3 regions of the Streptomyces sp. NBC_00996 genome follow, and region 2 is predicted to be linked to each of the others. Evidence: riboswitches for the same ligand, from Rfam matches in the RefSeq annotation. Region 2 holds a riboswitch; each other region holds the start of a gene.
The links. A riboswitch is a leader RNA that binds a small molecule or an ion and turns the genes downstream of it on or off. The one in region 2 is predicted to bind cobalamin.
Positions count from the first base shown of each region.

Region 1: another riboswitch for cobalamin. It lies ahead of OG390_RS11945 (cobalamin biosynthesis protein); the one in region 2 lies ahead of OG390_RS15585 (prenyltransferase/squalene oxidase repeat-containing protein).
Region 3: another riboswitch for cobalamin. It lies ahead of OG390_RS18535 (HoxN/HupN/NixA family nickel/cobalt transporter); the one in region 2 lies ahead of OG390_RS15585 (prenyltransferase/squalene oxidase repeat-containing protein).

Region 1 covers NZ_CP108723.1:2,498,675-2,504,091, reverse strand. The annotation lists gene OG390_RS11950 (cobyric acid synthase) at 1-1,177, opposite strand, end outside; gene OG390_RS11945 (cobalamin biosynthesis protein) at 1,174-2,229, opposite strand; cobalamin riboswitch at 2,347-2,490, opposite strand; gene OG390_RS11940 (hypothetical protein) at 2,805-2,960, opposite strand; gene OG390_RS11935 (hypothetical protein) at 3,060-3,281, opposite strand; gene OG390_RS11930 (anion permease) at 3,294-4,532, opposite strand; gene OG390_RS11925 (lysozyme) at 4,711-5,417, opposite strand, start outside.
Region 2 covers NZ_CP108723.1:3,297,580-3,302,996, forward strand. The annotation lists gene OG390_RS15565 (ATP-binding protein) at 1-226, opposite strand, end outside; gene OG390_RS15570 (PP2C family protein-serine/threonine phosphatase) at 413-2,134, shown strand; partial or broken gene OG390_RS15575 (serine hydrolase) at 2,169-2,501, shown strand; gene OG390_RS15580 (phosphotransferase) at 2,495-3,157, opposite strand; cobalamin riboswitch at 3,237-3,370, shown strand; gene OG390_RS15585 (prenyltransferase/squalene oxidase repeat-containing protein) at 3,482-4,708, shown strand; gene OG390_RS15590 (SCO2322 family protein) at 4,765-5,358, shown strand.
Region 3 covers NZ_CP108723.1:3,919,145-3,924,561, reverse strand. The annotation lists gene OG390_RS18545 (hypothetical protein) at 1-386, shown strand, start outside; gene OG390_RS18540 (YcnI family protein) at 416-1,162, shown strand; gene OG390_RS18535 (HoxN/HupN/NixA family nickel/cobalt transporter) at 1,220-2,320, opposite strand; cobalamin riboswitch at 2,348-2,549, opposite strand; gene OG390_RS18530 (winged helix-turn-helix domain-containing protein) at 2,630-2,989, shown strand; gene OG390_RS18525 (Cys-Gln thioester bond-forming surface protein) at 3,118-4,506, opposite strand; gene OG390_RS18520 (single-stranded DNA-binding protein) at 4,787-5,257, opposite strand.

The DNA.
Region 1 (5,417 bases), 800 kb from region 2:
CGCGCTCGCCGAGCGCCTCGCCGACGGGCCGGGCGAGGGTCTTCTCGCGCGCGAACCGCACGCGTACGGGGAGGAGTCCGAGGCCGTCCATCTGGCCTCGGCGGCTTTCGACCTCGTCGTCGATGTGCTCGCCGAGTATCTGGAAGCCACCGCAGATGCCCAGCACGGGCCGTCCCCCGGCGGCTCTGCGCGCGATCGCGTCCGCCAGCCCCCGCTCCCGCAGCCACTCCAGTGCCTTCACCGTCCCCCGGGTTCCCGGTAGGACGACAAGGTCCGCGTCGGCCAGCTCCTCGGCCCGGTCCACGAACCGCACGACGACACCCGGCTCGGCGGCCAGCGCGTCCACGTCCGTGAAGTTGGACATGAGCGGGATCGCGCAGACGGCGACCCGGAGGATGTCCTCGCCGACAGGAGAGGCGACCTCCGACTCCCGGACCGCCCCGCGCAGCGACACCCCCATCCCGTCCTCCTCGTCGATGCCGAGGCCGTGCTGGAAGGGCAGGACACCGTACGAGCGCCGCCCGGTGAGGCCGTGCAGCATCTCGAGCCCGGGCTCCAGCAGGGAGACGTCCCCGCGGAACTTGTTGACGAGGAACCCGGCGACGAGCTCCTGGTCCTCGCGCGACAGCAGCGCGACCGTCCCGAAGAACGAGGCGAACACGCCCCCGCGGTCGATGTCGCCGACGACGAGCACAGGGAGCCGGGCATTCCTGGCGATCCCCATGTTCACGATGTCGGTACGCCGCAGATTGATCTCGGCAGGACTGCCGGCTCCCTCGCAGATCACCGCGTCATACGTGCCCCGCAACTCGGCGAGGCAGTCCAGCACGGTCCCGAGGAGCTGTTCCTGCCGCCCTCCGTGGTAGCCGCGCGCCGACAGCTCCCCCACGGGCTTGCCCATGAGGACGACCTGACTGCTCCGGTCACTCCCCGGCTTGAGGAGTACGGGATTCATGAGCGCGGTGGGCTCCACGCGCGCGGCCTGCGCCTGCATGGCCTGCGCGCGCCCGATCTCGGCGCCCTCACGCGTCACGAACGAATTGAGCGACATGTTCTGCGCCTTGAAGGGCGCGACCTTGACGCCCCGTCGCACCAGCCACCGGCAGACCCCGGCGGTCACGACGCTCTTGCCGGCGTCGGAGGTGGTTCCGGCGATGAGCAGTCCATGACCCGTCATGATGTCGTCCTCCACCGCTGTGTGCCGTCGTTCCGCAGGGCGCTGGGGGTCCCCCCTGGTCGAGCGAGGCCGAGAGCCCGGGGGAGGGTGGGCACAGCCCGCGGCGCCGGGTGCCTCGTCACCCGACCCCACAGCAGAGCCCCCGCCGCACTCGCCCCCAGCGCCAGCCAGCTCACCCGTCGCGACAACCGCACGGCCCGTTCGATGTCGCGCACCGCAACAGCTCGGCCCGCCCCGTTGAGCACGGGCCGATGCTCGACCCGCCCCCCGTAGGAGAGGGTCCCCCCGAGCCGTACCCCGAGCGCCCCCGCGAACGACGCCTCCACGGGCCCCGCGTTGGGACTCGGATGCTTGGGCGCGTCCGTGCGCCAGGCGCGCACGGCCCCGCGCCGGTCGCGTCCCGCGACGGCGGCGAGCACGGCGGTCAACCGTGCGCCCGGCCAGCCCGCGACATCGTCGAGCCGTGCGGAAGCCCACCCGTACCGCCGGTACTTGGGGGACTTGTGCCCGACCATGGCGTCGAGCGTGTTCACGGCACGGAAGGCGACGAGCCCCGGCACGCCGCCGACAGCCCCCCACACCAGGGCGCCCACCACTGCGTCGGAGGTGTTCTCGGCGACGGACTCGACGACCGCTCGCGCGATGCCGTCGCTGTCCAGTGCCTGCGGATCACGCCCGCACAGATGAGGCAGCCGCTCCCGGGCCACCTCGACATCGCCGACCGCGAGCGCGTCGCCGATCGCGCGCGCCTCGCGCCCGAGGGAGGTCCCTCCGACGACGGCCCAAGTGGCGGCGGCGGTCAGTGCGATGGAGGCGGTACGGGATCGACGTACGGAATGACGGGCCAGGGCCGCGAGCCCGGTGGCACCGCCCGCGCACACGACGGTGTGCAGCGCGCCCCACCCGCGGTGGTCCCGCCACAGCACACGCTCCACGGCTCCCGCGGCCCGCCCGAACGCGGCGACCGGATGCCCCCGGCGAGGGTCGCCGAGCAGCAGGTCACCGAGAAGGCCGGCGGCGGCGCCGTACGCGAAGACGCGATCGGCACGCACCGGTTCAGCCGACCGTCAGGTCGGGCACAACTGTCGTTCGCGTACTTCGCGTCGTTCGCACAGAACTTGGGCAGCCGCGCATGGCGTTATGTCCTCACTCAGGGTGTCCACGCCCTGGTTCGACGAGACCGGCGGTGAGAGTTCCTGGCTCCCGGGGACTTACTTCCCCGGTGACAGTGGCGGGACCGCGCCGGACTCACACCGGCTTCCTCTCATGCCGCCGTACTTGGCTCGGGCAGTCCACCACGGGGTTAGAACAGCCGTCAACTTGCTGTTGACCTGGGGCGGAAGAGTGTGCTGAGGCCCACACGGGGCCGGATTGCGTCTGGCCGACCGAATCCGGCCTCTCTGGACTGAAAAGGAGAATTCGGAGAGCGGTAGAGGGCGGTGGAGACCCATCCTCCGGGGGGCCTGTGCCGCTGTGTGCGGCGACGCCAGGGTTTGCGGGGGCGGCCGAATGCCTCCGGGGCACCGACTCTCAAGCGGAGGAGGTCTGCGTGGTCGACGGGGGGCCGTCCGCACGCGTGTGGCGCACCAGCAGTTACCGCCGCATCGCCCCTCCTCGGGCCAATGGCTCAACTGATGCTGAAGTCCCGCGCGGCTTTGTCGATCAGGTCGACCGCCGCCTCACCGTCGAGCGCGCTGTCGGTGAGTTGCGCGAAGCACTCCGGGTAGCGGGCCAGGAGTTCGTGGTCGTCACGGATGGCGAGCTGCCCCGCGGCGTGCTCCACCCACAGCAGGTCGTCGGTGAAAAACCGCGGGGCGGCGCGGCACCAGTGGGTGCCGCGCCGCCCCGCGGACGGAATCGGGAAGAGGATTCGCTTGTGGCGTCAGGCCACGATGATGAAGATCCCGTACGCCACTGCCGCCGCGCACGCCGCGAAGCAGGCGTAGGCGCCGGTGACCGCGAGGGTGGCGGAGCCGCCCCGGGCCGACGCCGACTCGCGCTTCGAGAGGCCGACGATGCCGAGGGTGAAGAGGCCGACGAGGCCCACGGTGGCGAGGAGGCTGACTCCGAAGACGGAGGCGAGGGCTGCCCAGTCGATGTTCATGCTGTTCGTTCCTTACACCGTGGCCGGGCGGGTGGGCTCCGCGTCCGGGGCCGGGATGGTGGTCTTCAGGTCGGTGTCGGCCGTGGCGATCGAACCGGCCGGCGGCGGGGTGACAGCGGCGATCGCCGTGGTGATGACGCCCGCGGGCTCGGCGACGTCGTTCACGTTGTCGACGGTGACCGGCTGGCGGCGCGAGAGGGTCCAGATGACCCCGGCGCCGGCGACGAGCAGCACGCCCGTGGCGACGATGCCCCACGTGCCCTGCTTGGTGAGGAACTCGGCCGAGGCGCCGGCCAGACCGGCGGCCGGCAGCGTCAGGACCCACGCGACGAACATCCGGGTCGCGGTCGACCAGCGGACGACACCGCCCCTGCGGCCCAGGCCGGAGCCCATCACGGCGCCGGAGCAGACCTGGGTGGTGGAGAGGGAGAAGCCGATGTGCGAGGAGGCCAGGATGGCGGTCGCGGCGCTGGTCTGGGCGGCGAAGCCCTGCTGCGGCGCGAGGTCCGTCAGACCCTTGCCCATGGTGCGGATGATGCGCCAGCCGCCCAGGTAGGTGCCGAGCGCGATGGCCGTACCGGCCGAGACGATGACCCAGGTGGGAGGGTTCGAGCCCGGGGCGAGGACGCCTCCGGTGACCAGGGCCAGGGTGATGATGCCCATCGTCTTCTGGGCGTCGTTCGTGCCGTGTGCCAGCGAGACCAGGCCGGCGGAGGCGATCTGGCCCGCGCGGTAGCCCTTGGCGGTGGCCTTCTCCTCGGCGCGGTTGCCGATCCTGTACGTCAGCCGGGTGGCCAGCATCGCGGCGAGTCCGGCCACGATGGGCGCGGCGACCGCGGGTATCAGCACCTTGGTGACAACGGTCGAGCCGTTCACCGACGACCAGCCGGCCGACATGACCGCGGCGCCGATCAGGCCGCCGAAGAGTGCGTGGGAGGAGCTGGAGGGCAGACCCAGAAGCCAGGTCAGCAGATTCCAGAGGATGGCGCCGACGAGCGCCGCGAAGATCACTTCGGTGCGGATGCCCTCTTCGTTGATGATCCCGCCGGAGATCGTCTTGGCGACCTCCACGGAGAGGAACGCGCCGACGAGGTTCAGCACGGCGGACATGGCCACCGCCGTCTTGGGCTTCAGAGCGCCGGTCGAGATGGTCGTCGCCATCGCGTTGGCAGTGTCGTGGAAACCGTTCGTGAAATCGAACACGAGAGCGGTGACGATCACGATTCCGAGGAGGAGCGTGATGTGTTCCATTTACCCAGGCTTCTGTTTGACGTCAGTGGCATGTGGACCGTAGGCAACCTGGGTGAACGGAAGATGAACTGAGGCAGGCGGTGGGGTGTCTCAAACGGTGGACCGCCCCTCCGTTTGTGACGAAGGGGCGGTCCGGTGCCTCGAACGGAGGCGGAATACAGGGCTCCGCTATCAGTTCCTAGCCTCGCGCGAGCCTCTTGAGTGCGGCCATGGATCCGTTGAAGAGATTTTGGTCACCCGGCAGGCTGCCGTGGTTGTCGTACTGCCAGAACGTCCAGTACGACCAGCCGGCGGGCAGCGCACCCGCGTCCGCCGAGTCGTAGCGGGCGAGCCACAGGGCGTGGTTCGCGGCGAAGGCGCGACTGCCGCCTGTGCAGGTGTTCCACCAGTGCGTGGTCGTGTAGATCACCGGGCGGCGACCGGTCTCCCGCTTGACCTCGTCGCTGAACGCCTTGATCCAGCTCACCATCCTGGCCTTGCTCAGGCCGTAGCACTTGTGGCTGCTGTACGGGTTGTACTCGATGTCCAGCGCGGGCGGCAGCGTCCAGCCGTCCGAGCGCCAGGCGCCGCCGTTGCGCACGAAGTACGCGGCCTGGGCGGTGCCGGACGACTTGTTCGGCACCGCGAAGTGATAGGCGCCACGGAGGATGCCCGCGTTGCGCGCGCCGTTGTACTGCCGGCTGAAGTACGGATTGCGGTACGTGTGGGACTCGGTCGCCTTGACGTAGACGAAGCGGGCGCCCTTTGCTTTCGCGCTCTGCCAGTGGACGTTCTTCTGGTGCGAGGAGACGTCGTGCCCTTTGGGCTTGCTCGCTGCGGAGGCCGGAACCGCGACGAGGGCGGTCCCACCCGCGGTGAGCGCCCCCACGATGGCCGTTGCCGCGA
Region 2 (5,417 bases):
CCAGCCACACGCCGTCGGGGTACGCGTCCCGGACCCGGCCCGCGGCCCGCAGCGCGAGCCGGGTCTTGCCGACGCCGCCGACCCCGACGAGACTCACCAGCCGGTCGATCCCGATCCCGGGATCCAACTCGTCGTCCAGCCAGTCGAGTTCGTCCCGCCGCCCGACGAAGCTCCGCGTTTCCGGGGGCAGATTGCCGGACCGTCCACCGGTCGTCTTGTCAGACACGTGGACCAGTCTGTCCGCGTCGCACCCCCGCGATGTCCCGCTCCGGCAACTCGAACAGAGAGGCCGCAACCCTCATCACTTCCGTGCACCTTCCGACGAGATGCGATCAATTTCTCGTCGATGAGGGCGGGAAGGGTGATATTCGGAGATTGTCAGGTGATGGGCGAGAGTGACCAGGGAGGACGGATGGCCGCCAGGGGCGGAGGCGGTGGGGGCGACATGACCACGGGTGGCGAGAGCGGGGGCGCCGACTCGGCTGAGGGCGCGGGTGCCGGGGGCGGCAGCTCGGCCGCGGGGGCCGGTGTCGGGGGCTACAGCTCGACCGCGGGCGCCGGCGTCGGAGACGGCAACTCGACCGCAGGTGCCGGCATCGGAAGCTACAACGCCACCGCGAGCACGGGCCTCGGAGACAGCAACCCAACCGCGGGCAACGGCACCGGAAGCGGCAACTCGGCCACGGACGCCGGCGTCGGAGACGGCAACTCGACCGCGGGAAGGGGTTTCGGGAGCCGCGGCTCGGCCGCGGGCGCCGGCCTCGGAGACGGCGCCCCGGTCACAGGTGCCAAGGGCCGGAGCGACGACCTGAGCGCGGACGTCGGCGTCAGGGACGGCCAGCCGACCGCGGACGCCGATATCGGAGACGTCGACGTGACCCCGGACGTCAGTGTCAAGGACGGCCAGCCGACCGCGGACGCCGATATCGGAGACGTCGACGTGACCCCGGACGTCAGTGTCAAGGACGGCCAGCCGACCGCGGACGCCAATATCGGAGACGTCGACGTGACCGCGGACGTCGGCGTCAGGAGCGGCCAGCCGACCGCGGACGCCGGTGTGGGGGACGGGGACGTGACCGCGGGTGTCGGGCGGCAGGTGCGGTGGCTGGTGCTGGTGCCGCTGGCCGCCTGTCTGGCGATCGCCGTGCCGGATCTGTTCTTCGACCGGGTGCCGCCGCTCATCGTGCTGCTGCTCATCGGCCCGCTGCTGGCCTGCGTCCGGCTGGGCGTCCGGCACACCGTGTTGGCCTGCTGCTGGTCCGCGGTGCTGGGCCTCGCGATGGGGATCGACGACCGCACCGTGCAGACTTTCGCGTTCGCCGTCCACTGGAGCGGCCTGCTGTTCGGCTGCGCGCTCACCGTGTACGCGGCCCGGCAGCGCGAGCGGCTCGTCGCGACGCTCGACCGGGCCCGCGAGGTCGCCCGGATCACCCAGGAGGCGGTCCTGCGGCCCATCTCCCGCACCCTGGGTGGCACTCAGGTGTGCACCCGCTACCACAGCGCCGCCCTCGAGTCGACCGTCGGCGGCGACCTGTACGACGTCGCGGTGACCCCGTTCGGACTGCGTGTCCTCGTCGGCGACGTCCGTGGCCACGGGCTCGACGCCCTCCGGCTGACCGCCGACACGATCGCGGGCTTCCGCGAACTCGCCTACACGGCACCCGACTTGACGGCCCTCACCGCCGGCCTCGACGCACGGCTCGCTCCGGAGCTGGGCCTCGAGGACTTCGTCACCGCCGTGCTCGCCGAGTTCGCGCCCGGCGAGGTGCGACTGGTCAACTGCGGTCACCCGGCGCCCCTGCGCGCCGGCCATCGCATCGAACTCCTCGAACCCCTCGTCACCGCCCCGCCATTGGGACTGTGCCCCGACCCGCGCCAGTACCGTGTACGGCTCCAGCCCGGTGACCGGCTCCTCCTCTACACCGATGGCCTGACCGAGGCCCGCGACCCGGAGGGTGCCCCCTTCCCCCTTCTCGGCGAGGCCGCGCTCGCCCTGCGCGAGCCGCTCCCCGACGAGGCCCTGCACGCCCTGTACGCCCGCCTGATCGCCCACACCGGCTCGGCCCTCACCGACGATCTCGCCCTGGTCCTGTGCCAGCCCATGGAGGCGACGGTCCCCGCGCGTGTGCCGTGAAGTCATGCGCCCGGCGCAGTGCGGTCGCCCCGGCGTGCTGCTCGCCGACGGCACGGCGGGCGACCGACGCCTGCTCTCCCCCGGCTCGGTACGGCAGATGACCACCAACCACCTCACCTCCGCCCAGCGCCAGATCGGGGCACTGTTCATGGAGGGCCAGGGCTGGGGCTACGGCGCCCAGGTCGACATCGAACCCACCGACCCCTGGAACGTCCCGGGCCGCTACGGCTGGACCGGCGGCACCGGCACCACGGCCCACATCGTCCCGTCGACCGGCACCGTCGCCGTCCTGCTCACCCAGGTCGCCATGGAGAACCCGACGCCCACCCCGCTGATGCGGGACTTCTGGCGGCATACCGCTCAGTGAAGCAGCGTCCGGATCAATTCCTCCGCGTCGCCCAGGAGCTGGACCTCGCGCACGCTCATCGTCGGATTGGCCGCCCGGCGCCGTCGCGCCTCGGCGAGACCGTCCTGCGTCACGCCGTGCACGCCCTCCCGGAGCATCGCGGCCAGCGTCTCGCGCGCCACCTCCGCGTGCGGCTCACCGCCGACGGCGACCTGGGCGAGGATCACGGCGGACATGCCCCAGTCCAGGCCGGGCGCGCCCTCCTCGGAGTTGGCCCAGTCGATGACCTTCGGGCCGTCCGGGGTGAGCATCACGTTGTCCGGGTGCAGGTCCAGGTGCAGGACGCGGAGCGCCGGGTCCGCCGAGACCCGGGCGGGCAGCGCGTGCAACCCGCGCAACAGCCGGGCGAGGGTGACGCCCGCCTCCCGCGGGGAGAGCACACCGGCGCCGAACGCCTCCAGCATGGTCGGCCCGGACAGCCGCTCCATCACCAGATCGCTGCGGGTCGCCGCCCGCACCCCCGGCACCGGATACCCGTGCCCGCGCACATGCTCCATCACCACGGCCTCGGCGGTGGCGTCGCCCCACCCCTCCCGGTCCCGCCGCAGTACCCACGCCTCGTCGATCTCGTAGACGTCCGCCGAACGCCCCGAGCCGAGCAGTCTCCCCGTTCGCATGGGCCGACTTTAGGGCCTGTCCCCCGGATTGGCCCGGCATCCGCCCGGGCTCACAGGCGGCCCTCAGGCGCTTTGCTACGGCCCGGTAGAGTGAGCGCGTCGTCATCACACCCGTACGGGGGGAAGCCGGTGCAATTCCGGCGCTGACCCGCAACCGTGAGCCGCCCACCAGGGACGGTGAGCCGGATCGCCGCGCACGGGACGTGACCGGCTCGTGCCACCGGCAACCCGCCGCTGGCCGGCACCGTCGAGGGATACGGAGCCGGAGCCGCCCGGATGCTCCAGCGTGCGCCCGGTGCTGCCCGGCTCCCCGCAGGGAGAGTCATGATTGTTCGCCGCAGCACCGCGGTACTGGCCGCCACCGTCGTCATCGGTACGGCCGTCGCACCGGCAGCCCTCGCCGCCGACGCGTCCCCCTCTCCCTCCCAGGCGATCCCGTCCGGGCTGTACGGCTCCACCGACCCCACCTACGACGGTGTCTGGCGGCAGTCGCTCGCGCTGCTCGCCCAGCACACCGTGGGCGTCAAGCCCGCTGCCAAGGCCGTCGACTGGCTGACCGGACAGCAGTGCGCGAACGGGGCGTTCGCTCCGTACCGCGCCGACGCCACCGCCAAGTGCGATGCCAAGACGATGGTCGACACGAACAGCACGGCCGCAGCCGTACAGGCCCTCGCCGCGCTCGGCGGGCACGACGCCGAGACGGGCAAGGCCGTCGCCTGGCTGAAGTCCGTACAGAACAAGGACGGCGGCTGGGGGTACACCGCGGGCGGGGCGAGTGACGCCAACTCGACGTCCGTGGTGATCGGGGCGTTGACGGCCGTGGGCGAGAAGCCCGCCGATGTCGCCAAGGGCGGCAAGTCGCCGTACGACGCCCTCGTGGCTCTGTCTCTCGCGTGCGGCTCGGACGGTGGCGGCGCGTTCGCCTACCAGCCCGACAAGAAGGGCAAGCTCGCGGCGAACGCGGACGCGACGGCGGCGGGCGTACTCGGCGGTCTGGGCAAGGGGTTCGCGGCGAAGGCCGGCGCGGCGTACGACCGTACGCAGTGCGCCACTACCGACTCCCCCGGACCGCAGGACGCGGCGCAGAACGGCGCCGACTATCTGGCCAAGTCGCTGGAGAAGACCCCTTACCTGAGGTCCGCGCTCGCCGGTGCCAAGGACCAGCCGGACTACGGCAACACGGCGGACGCGGTCGTGGCGCTGTCCGCCGCCGGAGCGACGTCGTTGGCGAAGGAACCCCTCGCCTGGCTGGAGAAGAACTCCGGCGCCTGGGCGGCGAAGGCCGGTCCGGCCGCGTACGCCCAGCTGATCTTCGCCGCCCGTGCGACCGGCACGGATCCGCGTGACTTCGGCGGCGCGGACCTCGTCAAGCAGCTCGGCGCGACCGGTCCGGCGGCGGACGCCTCCGACCACTCGGCCGCCCCGAGCGACGAGAAGAAGAAGGACGACGACAAGGGGCTCGGTGTCTGGTGGATCGTCGGCGTCGGTCTCGTCGCCGGTATCGGCATCGGCTTCCTGATCAGCGGCCGCAACAAGAAGCAGCAGCTGTGAGCCGCCGTCGGACGTCCGCGCCCGTCCTCGCCCTGACCCTGGCCCTGCTGCTCCTCATGCTCGGCGGCGCGGGGCAGGCCCGTGCCGTCGGCTACCGCTACTGGTCCTTCTGGGACCTGACCGGCGGGAAGTGGACGTACGCGACACAGGGGCCGTCGACCGCGCGGCCGTCCGACGGCGACGTCGAGGGGTTCCGCTTCGCGGTGAGCGAGGACTCGCAGGACGCCACGAAGCCGCGCGGGACGGCGGACTTCGCGTCCATATGCGCGAAGACACCCGCCCAGCAGGGCAAGAAGCGCGTGGCCCTGGTCATCGACTTCGGCACGACAGCGGACGCGCCGTCCGGCGAGACGCCACCGGCCGCGCGTACGGCGTGCGCCCGCGTCCCCTCCGACGCCACGACGGCCGACGCCCTCGCGTCGGTCGCGAAACCCCTCCGCTACGACACAAGCGCCCTTCTGTGCGCCATCGCGGGCTACCCGCGCACCGGCTGCGGCGAACAGGTCTCCGCCACGAAGCCGACGGCCGCCGCCCGCCCCCGGGCGACGGCCACCCACCACGGCCCATCGGTCGGCCTGCTCGCGGGCGCCGCCGCGGTGGCCCTGCTGGGCACGGCCGCCATCTGGCAGGCACGCCGCCGCCGGGGCTGAGGCGGGGGTGGGAACGATGACGACGGACGACGACGCACGGGCCGAGGCGCCCACCGCTG
Region 3 (5,417 bases), 620 kb from region 2:
TGCTGGCCGCGCAGGCCGGACTCCACCTCGGGTTCGAGGCTGCCCGCCCGCGTATGCCGATGAACATGCACGGGGCGCACATGATGCACGCCCACGCACACGCCCTGACGCCCCACGCCACGGCCGCGCATGCGACTGCCGCGCTGCTGGCGACCTGGTGGCTGCGGCGCGGCGAGGCCGCGTTGTGGTCCCTGCTGCGGTGGGCCGTGGCGCTCGTCCCGGCGCTCGCGGCATGGTGGCGGGTGAGGACGGGACCGTCTCCCGTACGGGCCCATCAGGACGTCGTACGCCGGAATGCCTTGGAGACATGGCCGCCGCGGCAGGTGCTGCTGCGGCACGCCGTCTCCCGTCGGGGACCGCCGGCCGGGCTCGCGTACACGCCCTGACCGCATCCACACCAGTACGGAGTTCCCTGATGTCCCCGACAAGCACCACCCTGCGCCGAGCCGGCCTCGTCGCCGCCCTCACCACGGCCGGAGTCCTGACCGCCGCGGGCGCGGCCTTCGCGCATGTGACGGTCCACCCCGAGAGCTACGCCAAGGGCGCCACGGACGGCGTGCTGACCTTCCGCGTCCCCAACGAGGAGGACACCGCCAGCACCACGAAGGTGCAGGTCTTCCTGCCCACCGATCACCCGGTCCTGGGTGTCCTGGTCACTCCGCAGTCCGGCTGGACCGCGAAGGTGACGACCACCAAGCTCAAGACGCCCATCAAGACCGACGACGGCACGATCACCGACGCCGTCTCCGAGATCACCTGGACCGGCGGTCGGATCCGACACGGCGAGTTCCAGGACTTCAACGTCGCCTTCGGCCAACTTCCCGACGACACGGGTCAGCTGGAGTTCAAGACGCTGCAGACCTATTCGGACGGCAATGTCGTCCGGTGGATCGAGGAGACACCGAAGGGCGGCGAGGAGCCGGAGAACCCGGCGCCGGTGCTCACGCTGACCGCCAAGGCGACGGGGGAGGATTCCTCCGGGGCAACTTCCGGCGCTCCCTCGTCGTCGAGTTCGGGATCGGATGCCAAGAGCTCGACCGCGAGCAGCAAGAGCAGTGACTCGACCGCTCGCGGCCTCGGCATCGCCGGCTTGATCGTGGGCGTGCTCGGCCTGGCCGCGGCCGGATTCGCCCTCGCGCGAGGCCGCAGCGCCCGCTCCTAGCAGGGGAAACGGGGGCGGCTGCCACCCAGTCGACGGGCGGCTGCCGCCCCGCCGCTCTCAACTCCCTTCGGCGGGGCGGACCGCCCACCGCTGCTCGACCTTGGCCAGTCGCCAGTACGCCACCGCCGCGGCCCAGACGACCACGAACAGGCCGACGATGATGTACCCGACGTTGTCCAGGTCGAGCCCCGCTATCCAGCCGGTCACGTCGTCGCGCAGGTCGAGTTTGTCGTGCAGCACGCCCACCAGCTCGATCGTGCCGATGAAGAAGGCCACCGCGATGGACAGGCCGGTGATGGTGAGGTTGTAGAAGACCTTGCGCACCGGGTTGGAGAAGGCCCACTGGTAGGCGAAGTTCATGAACGTGCCGTCCAGCGTGTCGAACAGGCTCATCCCCGCCGCGAACAGCAGCGGTAGGCACAGGATGGCGTACCAGGGCAGTCCGGCCGCCGCGCCGCTGCCCGCCATCACCATCAGCGTGACCTCGGTGGCGGTGTCGAAGCCGAGCCCGAAGAGAAAGCCCAGCGGGAACATCTGCCCCGGCCGCGTGATGGACTTCGTGAAGCGGCCGAGAATGCGGTTCATGAACCCACGGGAATCCAGGTGCTGTTCGAGTTCCTCCTCGTTGTACGTCCCCGCCCGCATCGCCCGGAAGACCCGCAGGATGCCGATCAGCGCGACGAGGTTGAGGGCGGCGATCAGGTAGAGGAAGGACCCGGAGACCGTGGTACCCATGACGCCGAGCATCTGGTGCGTGCTGGAGTCCTCGTTCATGATGCGCCCGGCCAGTTGGGTGCCTCCGGCGATGAGCGCGGCGAGCAGGACCACCACGCTGGAGTGCCCGAGCGCGAACCAGAAGCCCACCGACACCGGTCGCTTCCCGTCGGCCATCAGTTTGCGAGTGGTGTTGTCGATAGCGGCGATGTGGTCCGCGTCGAAGGCATGCCGCATGCCCAGGGTGTAGGCGGTCACGCCGAGGCCGATGCCGAACGCCTTGGATCCGACCTCGTAGTGCTCCGGCACGACGAGCAGGAACAGGATGCCGAACGCGACGACGTGCAACGCCGCGATCACGGCCAGGAGCACAGCGGTTCGGACGGTGTCCTCGCGGCGCCACCGGAACCCGGTGGCGGGGGACGACTGCGCGGGCAGGCTCATACGGTCACGCTCCAGCACCTCGTGGATCAGTTCGTGAGATGCCGTGGCCGGTCTCCTGGCTTACGGGTGCACGTGCCCGCCCCTACCTTCCCGGCCTTGCGGCCAGTGGCGCCGCCAGAGGGCGGCACGGGACGGGAACTCCCCGATCACAGTGGCGAGGGCCGCTCCGGCCTGGGCCCCTGAGGGGCCGTCACCGGTCTTCCCGAACACCACGGCCCACCAACCCTAGGGTCGGACGGGCTCCCCTGCACAGCTGCACACCTACGCAGGTATTGAAGATCACATGGGGTCGCCTGCCAAGATGACCTCATGCACCTCGTCCCCGCCGAGCGCGCCGACCGCCGGACCATCGACGGCCACCGGGTCTGCGACGCCATCGCCGCCATCGGTGAGCCCGGGCACGTGCGCACCTGGGCCGACCGCTTCTCGCTCCTTGCCGACCCGCGTCGCCTCGCCCTTCTGCTGGCCCTGCACCGGGCCGGCCCCCTCGCCGTCTCCGACCTCGCCATCGCGACCGGCATGAACGACCCCGCCGTCTCCCAGGCCCTGCGTCTGCTCCGCACCGCCGGGGTGGTCGAGGGCGACAAGGACGGGCGGGTCGTGCGCTACCGGGTGACCGACGGCCCGACCGCCGAACTCCTCGAACACTGCGCGTCCGACAAGGGGTGAGCCGCCCCGGACGGCGGAGCCCAGAATGGGTGCGGCCCCGGATGCCTGGGGGGCTTGCCGGGGCCGCGGACTCACGGAGTCACCGTGTTGCGGTCACTCACTGTTGAGTTGCCAAGGTGCTGTGTTGTTCAGTCCTGGACCCGTGTCTGCTTCTTGCGGACGAAGACAACCGCCCCGCCGCCGATCACCACGAGGGCGATCGCTATGCCCGCGATGATCGGGGTCGTGCTGGAACCGCCGGTCTCGGCGAGGTCAGTGCCTCCGGTGGAGGTGCCGCCCACCGTCGCCGGGCTCGGCTCACTGACCGTCTGGGTCGAGATGTCGCTCGTACTGCCCTGGGTCTTGCAGTCGAGAACGCCCTTGAATCGCTTCGAGAAGCCGTTCGGACCGGTGATCGTGAAGTCGTAGGCCTGGTCCTCCTGCAGCGGGATGGTCACCGTCTGGGACGTGCCCGCCTCGATGGTGTGCTCGATCCCCATCAGCTCGAAGGTGAACGCCTCGTCGCCCGCGTTGGCCGCCGTGATGTCCACGCCGCCCTTGGCGCAGTTCTTCTTGGCGGACAGGGCCGGTATCGCGCCCTTCTCGGCCCAGTTCGCGGTCGCCGACGCGGAGACCGTCGACTCGCTGGAGCCCGCGAGGATCTGTGTCTGGCTGCGGGTCTCCGAGGTGAAGGCGCGACCGACCGGTACGGTGGTGGACGCCTGCACGGTCAGCGAGGCCGCACCGTCCGCGGCGTCCTTCGGCACGTCGAAGTAGATCCGGCTGCCGTCGGCCGCGGAGGTGATCGCCTTGTCGTTCTTGTCGACGATCTTCACCCCGCCGGCGGTGGCGTCCGAGGGCGGCGTCACCGTCACACTGTCCGCGTTGGTGTGCACCGTGACCGGGCCGAGCTTCTCACCGGCGTGACCGGAGACCGCGGCGGGGTCGAGAGCCAAGGATGCCTTGGGCTCCGGCAGGTTCCGCGCGTTCTTGTGCAGATAGTCCGCCAGCTTCTCCGCCTGCGGGTCCACCGCGTCCACGTCGGCGCCGTCCGAGTACCGCCAGATGGCCACCTGGGTGCCGGCCGCCGCGTCCTTCTCGGTGAGGCCGGCGACGCCGGCCTTCTCGGCGAGCGCCGCGAGGTCGTTCACCTGCGGGTAGGAGTTCTGCAGGATCCAGCGGATCTTGCCTGCGTCCTTGTTGCCGTTCAGCGACGTGCTGCTCCAGGGGGTCTCCTGGTACTTGGCGTCCCGCTGCGTCGGGTTGTGGATGTCGATGCAGTAGGTCTGCAGCATGCCGCCGTTGTCGACGGACATCTCGAACAACCCCGCGGACACCCACTCGTCCTCGCCGTTGTCATGGATGACCGCGGACCCGTAGGTCTTCAGGTCACCAATGGTGGCGGTCGCACCGCCCAGGCTCTGCGGGGTCTCGTCGGCAACGGCCGTACCGGCGGAGGCGATCGCCCCCGCGGCGACGAGCCCCGACACCAACGTCGCGGCGGCGAGGCGGGCGGCCCCTCGCCTGCGCGTGGACAACGCAGACAGCGAAGAAAGCACAGAATTCCCCTTCGTGCAGGACCCGTTGACATGGGGGGACGGTCCCGCCAGCAGAATCAGAAGCCCCGAGAGCTACGTCCGGCATCCTAAGGACGCGGCGCACCACGCTCCCCAGACATGTCATCCGATAACCGATCCGACTCGGAATCGTTATCGCTCACACAGCTGTGAGCTGCGCTTATCGACAAATCCATGAGGGCCGTTCGCGATACATTTGTCGATAAGTCGCAGTTCGGTCAGGGTGTGTGCAATTCTGACATCACGTCACCCCGACGGGCTCGGGCCGCTGTTGAGACGGGGCCTCGAGGTCGGCCTGTGGCTCCGTTTCCCAACTGGGCTCCGGCTGAGGTGTCGGAGCCGCTCCCATGTCCCCCTTGGACGCTCGTCGGAAGGCGGACGTGCCTCGCGAGAGGTCGTGTCCGATCGCGGCCGCGTCGACGTCCGCCGAGGTCCAGCTCTGGCCGTCGCGCGTTTCCGTGCGTACCTTCAGCCGGCCGTGCACGACAACCGGATCGCCCACCGACAACGAGGCCCCGGCATTCGTCGCGAGAGCCCTCCTGGCCCACACCGTGAAGAAGTTGGTGTGTCCGTCGGTCCACTCGTTCTTCTCGCGATCCCAGTAGCGCGACGTCACGGCCAGCCGAAACCTCGTCGAGGCTCCCGTCGACAGTTCCCGGTACACCGGCTGCGTCGCGACGTTCCCCACCACGCACACCATCGTTTCGTTCATCCCGAACCCCTCTCCCGTACGAATGCGTCTGTCGCGTTTGTTGCGTCTCTCGCGTCTCTCGCGGCGACCGCATGCGCTGCGATCGCCGCGAGTTCAGACTGCCTTCGCCGGGCCGAGCCCGCTGAGCGCTGTGGGCTACCGGCCGGTTGTGGAAAACCGC